Regions from separate parts of the Photobacterium gaetbulicola genome, predicted to be linked through region 4. Evidence: riboswitches for the same ligand, from Rfam matches in the RefSeq annotation. Region 4 holds a riboswitch; each other region holds the start of a gene.

Region 1 (3,141 bases), on a different contig from region 4:
TCTCCCACCCGGACTCGCGCTATTTTGCGATCGCCCAGATCCAGGACGATCAGCGCGACAGCTATGCCGATCGCAAAGGCTGGGAGCAGGCCGAGGCCGAGAAATGGTTGGGCCCGAACCTGCATGGCTAAATGGGGTCACCCTGAACAAAAAAGGCGCTCACTGAGCGCCTTTTTTATTTGCTATCTGCGGGCTCTATCCGCATTGCTGTTACTCGAACAGCCCTTGGTGCAAGACCTTGACCACGTCACGCGACTCTTTGGTTTTGACCAGGAAGCACAAGTTGTGGGTACTGGCACCGAAGCAGATCATGCGCGGGCTGTATTGCTCCAGACGGCTGAATACTTGGGTTGCGGCACCCGGGGCATCGCCGAGCTGGTTGCCAATGAGGGCAACTAAACACAGATCTTGCTCGACTTCCACGCGGCAAAGCTGGCTCAGTTGCTCCATCGCTGCGGCTGGCAGGCTAGGGGCACCACCACCGGTATCGGTTTGGTCGAGGGTCAGTGAAACACTGACTTCCGAAGTGGTGATCAAATCAACCGAGATTTTGTGTTCGGCCAGAATACGGAACACTTCGGACAGGAAGCCGTAGGCATGGAACATATTCAGGCTGGTCAGGGTGACCAGGGTCTGGTTGCAGCGCAGTGCCAGCGCCCGGAATTTCGGCGGCTCGCTGACCTGCTGGCGGATCCAGGTACCACCTTGCTCAGGGGCTTTCGATGAACCGATAAAGACCGGGATCTGTTGGCGGACAGCCGGCAGCAGAGTCGACGGGTGGAGGATCTTGGCTCCGAAGTTTGCCATCTCTGATGCTTCGCTAAAGCTGATTTCGCTGATTGGCTTGGCATTAGCGGTGATGCGCGGGTCTGTTGTATACATGCCCGGTACATCCGTCCAGATCTCCAGAGTTTCTGCGCTGATGGCTTCTGCAACTAGGGCGGCACTGTAATCGCTGCCACCGCGGCCAAGGGTGGTCGTTTCCCCGTCGCTGTTTGAGCCAATGAAGCCTTGAGAAACTATAATGGTATCGCCTTCCAGCAGAGGCTGGAGCTGTGAGTCGGCCAGTTGGCGGATGGTATCAATGTCCGGGATGGCTTTGCCGTACTGGCTGTCGGTACGCATGACAGAGCGAATATCGAAACGCTGGGCTGTCGCCCCCATTTCGTTGAGAATTTGGGTAAATAAGTGCGTCGACAATAGTTCACCATGGGCAACCAACTGATCGGTCAGCTTGGTCGATGGTGACTCCGCGGCTTGCTCGGCGAGGCCTGCCACGTTATTGATGAGTTGTTCTATGTGGCCAGTGACAGTGTCTGGCTGGGCCAGCTTGTCGATAATGTTCTGGTGGATAGAGGTCAGTTTTTGTAGCCGTAGGGAGCGCTGCTCGTTATCGGCAATTCCGTTTGCAAGTTCAACTAGCAGGTTGGTGACGCCGGAACAGGCACTGATCAAAACTACTTTGGCAGCAGCATTTTCCTTGATGATCGTGGCACTTCGGCTCATGGCGGCATGATCGGCTACGCTGGTACCGCCAAATTTCGCTACAGTAATCGGAGGAGGAACAGTAAAGTTATTTTCGACAAAGCTCACGGCGAGTCTCCCAGTAATAAAGAGTATATACGTATTTATCAGGGGGCTCGGGATGGTAGTCCCGACAAAAAAGTCAGGAGAGCAAAAAGGTAAGATGTAAACCGGTACAACAACCAGAAGCTCCCCATCTATCCATTACCATAGTGAATAGATGACAGCCAGAAGGATTCAACCTTCGTAGCCGATACGCCATGCCCCCTGTCATGCCGTATCTCGGCGTTACTCCCCCTCTCCAGACTGCTTCGGGGTGGGGCCCCGCAACCTAGATACCTGGGTAACGCTCCTCTTCTGTCTGCCCCTGAGAAAGCTATTTCTCAGGATGAACAAAAAACGTTCTATATTGAACCGGATTTCCTGGTCTTTTGTCAATTAGATAGAGGTAAATTATGCATAAAATTTGCAAAAAGTTGTCACGAACAGGAGTGGGCGCTATCTGCCCGAGGTCATGGTGATTTGGTATAAGCATAATTAGCATATAGCTGATATAGTCAATCAGTACCTTACAATAACTGATCTACAGTCACGCTTACCGCCAGGGAGGAAAACAACAATGACGATTGGCAGCTTCTATCCACCACAGCGCACTCTGATGGGGCCGGGTCCATCGGATATCTACCCTCAGGTGCTGCAGGCTCTGAGCCGTCCGACCATTGGTCACCTAGACCCATTGTTTATCGGCATGATGGATGAGCTCAAGCAATTGCTGCAATATGCTTTCCAGACGCAAAATACCTTCACCATTGCCGTATCGGCGCCGGGCAGTGCCGGTATGGAGGCCTGTTTTGTCAACTTGGTTGAGCCGGGTGACAAGGTGATAGTCTGCCGCAACGGTGTATTTGGCGATCGGATGCGCGAGAATGTCGAGCGCTGCGGTGGCGTGGCGGTCATGGTCGATAACAACTGGGGTGAACCTGTTGATCCTGCCTTGGTAGCCCAAGCACTCGAGAGCCACCCCGATGCGAAGATCGTGGCCTTTGTCCATGCCGAGACCTCGACCGGGGCATTGAGTGATGCTGAGGCAATTGCCAAGCTGGCCAGAGCCCATGACTGCCTGACCATTGTCGATGCCGTCACATCACTGGGGGGCGTGCCCCTGCTGGTGGACGAATGGCAGCTGGATGCGGTGTACTCCGGTAGCCAGAAATGTTTGTCCTGTGTCCCGGGGCTGTCGCCGTTAACCTTTTCTGAGAAGGCCGTGGCTAAGATCCAGAGCCGCCAGGCACCGGTTCAAAGCTGGTTCCTCGACCAGAGCTTGGTGCTGGGGTACTGGAGCGGTGAAGGCAAGCGAAGCTATCACCATACCGCACCGGTAAACAGCCTGTATGCGTTGCATGAAGCCTTGGTGCTGTTGCAAAACGAGGGCTTGGAGAATGCCTGGCAGCGCCATAAGGATATCCACCTGGAGCTGCGTGAAGGGCTGGAGCAGTTGGGCATTGAATTCGTGGTTGATGAGGCGCATCGACTGCCACAGCTTAATGCGGTCTATATTCCTGACGGTATTGATGATGCCGAGGTGAGGAAAACCCTGTTGGAGCGCTACAACCTGGA
Region 2 (3,141 bases), 270 kb from region 4:
TGGTGTTGTTCCGATTAAGCTTTACTGTGGAAAGTCGTCAAAGAAAGATCGAGCAATTGCATGCTCGTAAGTGATTGTATAAAAATAAATTTTTAAGTCGCAGATTGCTTGATATTAAATCATGCGTATAGTGCGCGGTGGCTTATTGTAATGATTTGTTATAGAGGGGGAAATTGTATGCCCAATAAATTTGACATTGTGCATAACTTTTCCTTCATGGCAGAGCGTGATGGCTCTTTTTTGACCTGTGGATCGGGCACCGATGTGGCAGGGGGGATGTTGTTACGACTCTCTTTTGGCGAACAAGCTTAGTCATTCAGCAATATCATATAAAAAAAGAGCAAGGCCATGGCCTTGCTCTGAGGTGGGACTGTCGGTGTGCTTTAGCTCGTTATAGGTTCGGCAGCCATAATAGGTTTGCTCTTGCGTACGGCAAAGGCGCAGAATGCCAAGAACCACAGGCCGCTCACTGCCACACCCGCCCATGCCGAGTGGGTGTAGCCAATGGCGAGGTAACCCAGTAGGGCACCGAAAGCAACCGAACAGGCGTATGGTAGCTGGGTCATAACATGGTCCATATGGTGGCAGCCGGCACCGGTTGCCGACAGAATACTGGTGCTGGAAATTGGTGAGCTGTGATCGCCAAATACCGCACCGGCCAGTACCGCCGATAGCATTGGAAGCAGTAGTGCGATGTCGCTGGCAGCCGCAATGTCACCGGCTAGCGGTAGCATGATGCCGAACGTGCCCCAACTGGTGCCGGTCGCAAAGGCCATGGCACAAGATAGCAGGAAGACAACGGCAGGCAGTAGCTCAACCGGCAGGTTGCCGTTAGACATTGAAGCTAGGTAGATGCCGGTTTGCATATCGCGTACAACCGCACCAATCGTCCAAGCAAAGAACAGGATGATAATCGCAGGCATCATGGCTGAAATGCCTTGCGGGGCTGCTTTCATCCAGCTGCCTGCATCTAGCTTCAGACGCAGGGCAAGAGCGATAGACACCACCAAGCTGCAGATCGCACCGTATACTAGCGATGAGCCGACATCGGTGTTCTCAAACGAGCCAATCACGCTGAAGGCTTCGCCATTGGCAGCCAGTACATCGGCACCTGACTGTACCATGAAAAAGACGGTAGCCATCGTCAGGGTCAGGATAGGCAATACCATATCGATCATACCGCCCTTGGCCGACTCCGGCGCTTCAACGTCCAGACCCGCTGGTTTGCCTTTCGATTCATCCCATAGCTTGCCTTCAAGCGCCCACTTCTCATGCTTGCGCATTGGGCCGATATCGAGCTGGAATGCGATCACACACAGCACCATCACCAGCGTGAACACGGCGTAGAGATTCATCGGCATCATCTCAACAAATGCCGATATTGGGCTCTGATCGGTCACGCCATGCGCCACCATGATGCCGCCAACGAGGGCGATGATGTAGGCGCCCCATGATGAGATAGGCATCAGTACACAAACCGGAGCTGCAGTGGAGTCCAGCAGGTAGGCCAATTTCGCGCGTGAGATATTGAAGCGGTCGGTAACCGGACGGCAGATAGCACCTACTGACAGGCTGTGGAAGAAGTCGTCGATAAAGAAGATGAAGACCATCAGGCCGGTGAGAGATTTGGCACTGCGGCGATCCTTACAACGCACCGCTGCCCAGTCGGCAAAGGCCTGCGTTGCACCGGAAACACTCATCAGACTGATCAGTGCGCCAAGCAGCAGCATGAAGATGATCATATTGACGTTATCGCTGTTCATCGCGCCGTCGACCCACACAATGGCCAGCACTTTTCCAACCAGGTACTGCATTGACTCCAGCGGAGAATATTGATTTAGCATCATTGCACCGGCAAAGATACCCGCTCCGAGGGAGAGCAAAACCCGCCTGGTGGTGACCGCAAGGATAACAGCCAGCATGGCAGGGACAACGGACATTAGCGAGTCCGAGAAATCGACAAGGTTCATGATCTCATCACACCTATAAGTTTCAGGTGGAGATCTACCAAAAGGAAGTGTAACTAAGACGCAGAAAAAGAAGACTCGTTACCCCTTCAGGTAGCGCTCCATAGGTAAATACTATGGCAGTTCTGTGCCTATTCGACACAGACCCAGCGACTGAGTTGATAGCTGCAGTCACTTCGGCGCTGACTCCTTTCTCCGGCTTCACAGGTATCACCCTCTGCTCGGTTACTCTTAGGCAGCGCGCCTCTACTGATTTAGGGTTTATCACCGTTAATCCTACTGGATTTGGGCAATAAGTCTAACATTATATACGGCTGAATAATTATGTCAGCTAATAATCAGCTTTTTTCATCTCTACCATTAGAATCTTGGTTTGAAGCGTTGGCCCTTTCCTCGGATTATCCAATTTACCCATTGCTGGGTTTTAACTTTAAGGAGCTAACGTGTTTTCTCGCAAACACTTTGAGTTGATTGATAAACCAACGTTCTTCGGGGCGTTGGGGATGTTGATCTCGGTTGTGGTACCTTTGCTGCTGTTTCCGGCGCAAGGGGCGGAATGGATTGCAATTGCCAAAACTTTTATGACCGATAAGCTCGGTTTTCTGTATCTGGCACTTGGTGTCGGTGCATTTTTCTTTATGATCTATATCGTTTTTTCCGATATCGGACAAATCAAGCTCGGGGACCCCGATGAGCAGCCGGAGTTCACGACGGCATCGTGGGCGGCCATGCTGTTCTGTGGCGGGATCGGCGCCAGTATTCTTTACTGGGGGACGATAGAGTGGGCGTATTACTATCAGGCCCCCCCGTTCCAGTTAGAACCTGGCAGTGAAGAGGCGGTTCGCTGGGCGGCAACCTATGGCTTGTTCCACTGGGGGCCGATTGCATGGTCTATCTATTTGGTGCCAGCGCTGCCGATTGCCTATTTCTTCTATGTCCGCAAGCAGCCTGTGCTGAAGGTATCGGCAGCCTTGATGCCGGTGATCGGCGAAGCCCGCAGCTATGGCTGGCTGGGTAAAGTTATCGATGTGCTGTTTATCTTTGGCTTGCTCGGTGGCGGCGCCACGACACTGGGCCTAGCTGCCCCGTTGATCACCGAAGGGGCCAACTACCTGTTTGGCGTACCGAAAGATACCGTTACTCAAATTATCGTATTGATGCTCTGTACCGCGAT
Region 3 (3,141 bases), on a different contig from region 4:
CAGCAGTTAGGTGTTCGGCGTCTCAACGGCAAGGCGCTTCCTAGTGTTGAAATAGATGCCTGGCTTATTCAACCTGATGATAAACAAGGTCGTGCCTATTTGATTTACGGTAATTATCAGTCGTTGCTCAAGTGGAACCGTTCGCATTATTTCGCCTTGGCCGTAAGCCATTTGGCTGATCAAATACGCTGATCCCCAAACATGAAAAAAACCAGACTAATAAGTCTGGTTTTTTGTGCTCTGGAGAAAGTCATGTGCTGGCTTATTGGTTTGGCGTGAAATTAAATTAACCGTTAGCTATGGGGGGTAAGTAAGGCACTCGGAGGTGCTGATTGTTACTTGTTGTTTAAAATCAACTACTTGTCCGCTTGATTGCTGTGCTGGCTGTTTATATAAAAAAACCCGGCTAGGCCGGGTTTTTTCGATAATTAGCAAAGAATATTCGAAATATTAAATTTCAAAATCTTCTAGAGACTTGCCTTCGTCCAGAGCTTTTTTTAGTGCGCTTGGAGTACGGCCTTGGCCAGTCCAAGTTTTCTCTTCACCATTTTCATCGATGAAACGGTATTTCGCTGGACGCTGTGCACGCTTTGCTTTTGGTGCTTTATTTAGCGTGGCTAGAAGTTCTTCAGGGTCAATACCATCAGCAAGAAGCATTTCACGGTATTGGGCTAGTTTCTCTGTACGTTCTTTTTCTTTAGCTAGCTCTTCAGCTTCTGCTTCCTCACGCTCAGAAACAACAGTTTGAAGTTTTTCTAGCGCTTCCTGTAGTTGTTCAAGAGAATATTCGCGAGAAAGTGCGCGAAGGCTGCGAAGGTTAAGTAGCGCTTTCATTGCATCAGACATTTTTTATTTCCTGTAGGCCTAAAACTATAAATTAATAATAGCAGTGACGATTCAATAATTGCAATAATAATACTTTTAATACAGTGATGCCAAATAAAAAATGAAGGGTTCATTTAATTTTTTGTCATTTATCAGGTTCATTTCTCATTTGTAATAAATTGTAATGGTCAAGATAAGTAAATATTCTTATCCAAAATCTACGGGGGCTGTTAAATATTTGCCATCAATTTCATATGTGGAAGGTATAATAATTTGCTATTAAGTGGATGATTTTTGTACTTCCAGGCAAGACTATTCACTATTTTTGTGATTTTTTTCATCCTAACTTATTGCATTTGGATATCTATTCCGTAGAATTGACCATACCTAGACTAAGGGTAGAGGCGCATCGTCTATTAGTAGTAAATCTTAGGGTGATTCCGATGAGGGTTTGCGAAAGGAGCCGATGCCGAAGTAAGTATGGACTATCAAGCCTGCTTGCTGGGGTTGTCACCGAACAGGGGCAACACTGCCATAGTATATAATTACATTAACTATGGAGCGCTACTGTGGAGTCGGAAAAGGGTAACTTCTCTTCCTAATGCTCTTCTACACACGACAAGATGTCGTGTTAAGCAGTAGATCTCCAACCAGGATCGGTTGTAGTCGAGATCATGAATATTGTAGATTTTTCACATTCTGCCATGTCGTTGTTGCCTCCTTTGGTTGCGCTGGGCTTGGCTATCCTAACTCGTCGTGTTTTAGTTTCTTTGGGTGTCGGTGTCCTGTTGGGCGCATTCCTGCTGACAGATTTCTCTGTCGGTGGTACGGCCAGCTATATCGGTACCACGGTTGAAGGGCTGTTTATTGAAGACGGTGCCATCAACAGCTGGAACATGAGTATTGTTGCTTTCCTTATTTTGCTGGGTATGACCACGGCCTTGCTGACACTTTCTGGCGGTACTCGTGCGTTTGCTGAATGGGCCCAGACGAAAATCAAGAGCAAGCGCGGTGCTAAACTGCTGGCTGCCTTCTTAGGCGTATTTATCTTTGTTGATGACTATTTCAATAGTTTGGCGGTTGGCTCGATTTCTCGCCCGGTGACTGATCGTTTCTATGTCTCCCGTGCCAAGTTGGCTTATATTCTAGATTCAACTGCCGCACCAATGTGTGTGTTGATGCCGGCTTCTAGCTGGGGTGCATATATCATTACCTTGATCGGCGGTATCTTGGTGTCGCACGGGGTGACGGAATACTCGCCGCTAGGCGCATTTATGCAGCTGGCACCGATGAACTTTTATGCGGTATTCGCTCTGTTGATGGTGTTTGTCGTGGCTTGGTTCCAAATTGATGTGGGCCCGATGAAAAAGCATGAACTGGAAGCGAGTCACTGCCGTGGTTTCGACGAGGGTGATGTAGACAGCCGTGCCAAGGATCTCAACGACGAACTGGAAATTGAAGAAAGCAAGAATGGTCGTGTTGCCGATCTGGTAATGCCAATCGTAACCCTGATTGTGGCAACGTTCTTCTTTATGCTGTTTACCGGCTATCAGGCGCTGGCAGCGGATGGTCTCGCGTTTAGCGTTCTGGGTGCGTTCGAGAATACCGATGTCGGTATGTCTCTGGTATACGGTGGCCTGGTTGGTTTGGCTGCTGCACTTATCCCTGTTTTCCGCCAGCGCATTCCAATGGCAGATGTGGCCTCTACGCTGTGGATTGGGGCCAAGTCGATGTTTGGCGCGATCTTGATCCTGTTGTTTGCTTGGAGCATCGGCTCGGTGATCAGTGACATGGCGACGGGTAAATACCTATCGACCTTGGTTGAGGGTAGCATTAATCCAATGATGCTGCCGGCGATTCTTTTCTTGCTAGCAGGCCTGATGGCATTCTCGACCGGTACGTCGTGGGGGACGTTCGGTATTATGTTGCCGATTGCCGGTGATCTGGCTGCTGCCACCGACATTATGCTGATGTTGCCGATGCTTGGCGCGGTATTGGCCGGTTCGGTATTTGGTGATCACTGCTCGCCAATTTCCGATACGACTATCCTGTCGTCAACCGGTGCTCGCTGCCACCACATTGATCACGTATCAACGCAGCTGCCTTATGCACTGTCTGTGGCTGTGGTATCGACCGTTGGTTTCCTGGTACTGGGCTTTACTGGCTCTCTCGCGGTTTCGTTCATGACGGCAACTTTCGCCTTTGCCCTGGCTTGTATCGCCCTGTACTGGCTTGCACGCCGTCCTCAGGAAGCGGCTGCGAACGCTTAATGCTGATAGCATGCTGATGAAAAAGCCTGTATTTGATACAGGCTTT
Region 4 (3,141 bases):
GACAACGTGCTGCGTAAGGAGCACTTCGAATTGATGCGCGACAATACGATTATCGCCAATGCGGGGCATTTCCAGCGTGAAATCAACCTTGCGGATTTGGCTGCGGTGAGCCAAAGCCAGGATAAGATCCGTCCTCATGTAACGGCTTACCAACTTGAAGAAAAGCAGCTGTTCGTCCTGTCGGATGCCAACCTTGTTAACCTATCGGCGGGTGACGGAAACCCGATAGAAATTATGGATCTCGGCCTGGCATTGCAGTCGCTCAGTTTAGAGCGTATCGCCCTTAACCGGGACTCGCTGCAGAATATTCCTCAACCGGTCCCTTTCGATATCGAAATGCAAGTTGCTGAACTTGCTGTGAAACACTGGATTAACCACTAACTTTGCAACCACCTCGGGTATGCTGCGCCCGAGGTATTTTTGCCGTCACCCTGTCCAACCTCATGAGCGCGACGATAGCCGGTTTTTTTTCTCGTTTTAGCCATTGATGAGGGGGGAGATACTATGGTGGTGTGCTTGAGTTGCTGAACGGATTGTTAGTGTCCCCAAAATTTTTTTTAAGATTTGTCAAAATTTCACTGCATAATTTTTGCCCAGCTGTTATGATGTGCGGGCTCAAATAGAGAAGAGTTATTTAATGCAACATCAAGTACAAGTTAAACCATCTGATACTTCTACGTTTTCGTGCTGTATCTAACTGTTTCCCTTATATTTATCGTCACATTAATAATTCAATTGTTACTGATCGCTGTTGATAGCGATTTAAATGAATTTACATAAGGGACAACACATGTCTAAGTCTACTGGTATCGTTAAGTGGTTTAACGAAGAAAAAGGTTTCGGTTTCATCACTCAAGAGAACGGCGGTGCAGACGTATTCGTACACTTCCGCGCAATCGCTTCTGAAGGTTTCAAGACTCTTTCTGAAGGTCAGAAAGTTTCTTTTGACGTAGAGCAAGGCCAGAAAGGTCCTCAAGCTGCAAACGTAGTTACTCTATAAGTCATTGAACTTATTTTAAGAAAATGCTGGCCTAGGCCAGCATTTTTTGTATCTGCTATATACCCAAGGTACTTCCTGCACCTTGAGGTAACTTGGGTATCTCTGATCCCTGAACATCTCTTATACCTCTTTTTTATTTGAGGAAGGTAGGATGGAGATGGGTAAATATGCAACCTTTTCCTCCGCTGTTTCACCTTTACTTTGATTTCCACGCAGGCTCCTTTAGCTCAAATCCGGCAACGCTAAGACGACTTCAGATAAATACTGACATGATATTTGCGACTTGAAAGCAAAAAACAGCCCATGTGGTTATTGTTGCTGCAAGATTGGTAGTCGGCAGTGCAAAGTTTTGTTAAATAAGTGTTTAATGAAATATATTATGTGATCTTCGTCACGCTATGACGTCAAGTTGATTTGGATTATCTGTTTTTGTGTTTTATTCAATATAGAGCGGGTGGTTATTCACTGCCTGCAACGTAGAGGCGCATTGCCTAACAGTAGTTTAGTGAAGGTCGACAGCCGGTGAAGCTAAGCGAAAGGAGTCAATGCCGAAGTGGTTTTGGTCGTCAGCCAAGCTGCTGGGGTTGTTCTTAATAGGAGCAGCACTGTCATCTCGGGCCCTGCCCGGATGGAGAGCTACAGCAATATTTGTTTTCGAACAGGTAAGTTCACCTACCGATTTCGTACAGCCTTTGTCGCTCGCGTACTCCTTACGCCCCTCCTCTACATACTCACACTTTATTGATGTTGTTTATTAGGAGAAGTCTACGAATGGCTGATTACGGATTATTGTCCATCGTACCCGCGGTGCTGGCGCTGATACTCGCCTTTACCACTCGGCATGTTGTTTTGGCTCTGGGCGTTGCAGTGATCAGCGGCATGCTGATCTTAACCAAGGGCCACCCTGTCGATACTGCGTTGATGTTCTTGTCTGATGGGCCGTTCACTCAGCTCGCATCGGGCAGCAACGCACAGATCATTATTGTTATTACTATCATTTCTGGCTTTATCTACCTGGTCGAGCAAAGCGGTGGCATGGCTGCATTTTCGACCATGGCGACCCGTTATGTGTCATCACCATTGAAAGCCCAGCTTGCGACCTGGGCAACCGGGATCGGGGTGTTTTTTACCGACTCGGGCAACTCGCTGATCCTCGGCCCGATGTTCTCGCCAATCTACAACAAGCTCAAGCTGAGCAAGGAGAAACTGGCCTTCATCATCGACTCGACCTCGTCACCGATTTGTGTGCTGATCCCGATTATTAGCTGGGGTGTTTACTCGCAGGGTCTGATTGAGAACGCGTTCGATAACATGGGCCAGCCGGTCGATGGTTTTGCGACTTTCCTTCAGGTGATCCCTTACCAGCTCTATGCCTTGCTGGCACTGTTCAGTGTGCCTGTCTATGCGGTGCTAAAAAAAGACTGGGGGCCAATGGCCGAAGCCGAGCAGCAAGCCCGCCAGCAGGCTGAGGTGAGCGTGCAATCTGCGGATGACCAGCAGGTGAAATCAGGCCGTATCTCACTGATTGTATTGCCACTGGCGGTACTGTTTGGCTCGCTAATCGCGCTGTTCACCTATAATTACCACTTGCATGGCGCCATCAATGGCCCTGTGATCCGTGCATCGCTGGGTACCAGCTATCTGATTGCCTCGGTAACGGCGATTGCCTATTACGCCTACACCAAAACTATGACCGCCTCGACAGCCTTCAACACTTTTGTGTCGGGAATGCAGCGGATCATGCTAATTTTGGTTATCTTGCTATTGGCATGGACCTTGGGTGATATCTGTAAATCACTGGGGACTGGGGACTATATTAGCCAGGTGATGAATGACCGCTTGCCGGTGTTCATGCTGCCTGCATTGATTTTCATTATCGGCAGTTTTATCTCGGTGGCAACAGGTTCGTCGTGGGGTACCTTCGCCATCCTGATCCCGATTGCGGTACCGGTTGCCAGTGCACTGGGCGCCGACCCGCTGATTTGTATTGGTGCCGCGCTAAGTGGCGGCATGCTGGGGGATCACTCATCACCGATTTCCGACACCACGATCCTCAGCTCGATGTCGACCGGATGTGATCATGTTTCCCATGTCCGTACTCAGTTCCCGTACGCTATTTTGACTGGCGTGACCGCCAGCAT

The links. Region 4 has a riboswitch for lysine ahead of C9J03_RS04045 (Na+/H+ antiporter NhaC family protein). Riboswitches for the same ligand answer to the same signal wherever they lie in the genome.
Region 1: another riboswitch for lysine. It lies ahead of lysC (lysine-sensitive aspartokinase 3); the one in region 4 lies ahead of C9J03_RS04045 (Na+/H+ antiporter NhaC family protein).
Region 2: another riboswitch for lysine. It lies ahead of C9J03_RS03030 (Na+/H+ antiporter NhaC family protein); the one in region 4 lies ahead of C9J03_RS04045 (Na+/H+ antiporter NhaC family protein).
Region 3: another riboswitch for lysine. It lies ahead of C9J03_RS14510 (Na+/H+ antiporter NhaC family protein); the one in region 4 lies ahead of C9J03_RS04045 (Na+/H+ antiporter NhaC family protein).

The regions. Positions count from the first base shown of each region.
Region 1 is NZ_PYME01000032.1:54,744-57,884, reverse strand. It holds gene metH (methionine synthase) at 1-131, shown strand, start outside; gene lysC (lysine-sensitive aspartokinase 3) at 211-1,593, opposite strand; lysine riboswitch at 1,703-1,889, opposite strand; gene C9J03_RS22170 (pyridoxal-phosphate-dependent aminotransferase family protein) at 2,144-3,141, shown strand, end outside.
Region 2 is NZ_PYME01000003.1:5,443-8,583, reverse strand. It holds gene C9J03_RS03035 (D-alanine--D-alanine ligase) at 1-1, opposite strand, end outside; gene C9J03_RS27080 (hypothetical protein) at 178-312, shown strand; gene C9J03_RS03030 (Na+/H+ antiporter NhaC family protein) at 384-1,970, opposite strand; lysine riboswitch at 2,054-2,224, opposite strand; gene C9J03_RS03025 (BCCT family transporter) at 2,411-3,141, shown strand, end outside.
Region 3 is NZ_PYME01000015.1:105,505-108,645, reverse strand. It holds gene C9J03_RS14520 (lytic murein transglycosylase) at 1-192, shown strand, start outside; gene C9J03_RS14515 (H-NS family histone-like protein) at 451-846, opposite strand; lysine riboswitch at 1,217-1,400, shown strand; gene C9J03_RS14510 (Na+/H+ antiporter NhaC family protein) at 1,500-3,095, shown strand.
Region 4 is NZ_PYME01000003.1:274,762-277,902, forward strand. It holds gene C9J03_RS04035 (adenosylhomocysteinase) at 1-381, shown strand, start outside; gene cspE (transcription antiterminator/RNA stability regulator CspE) at 791-1,000, shown strand; lysine riboswitch at 1,470-1,647, shown strand; gene C9J03_RS04045 (Na+/H+ antiporter NhaC family protein) at 1,772-3,141, shown strand, end outside.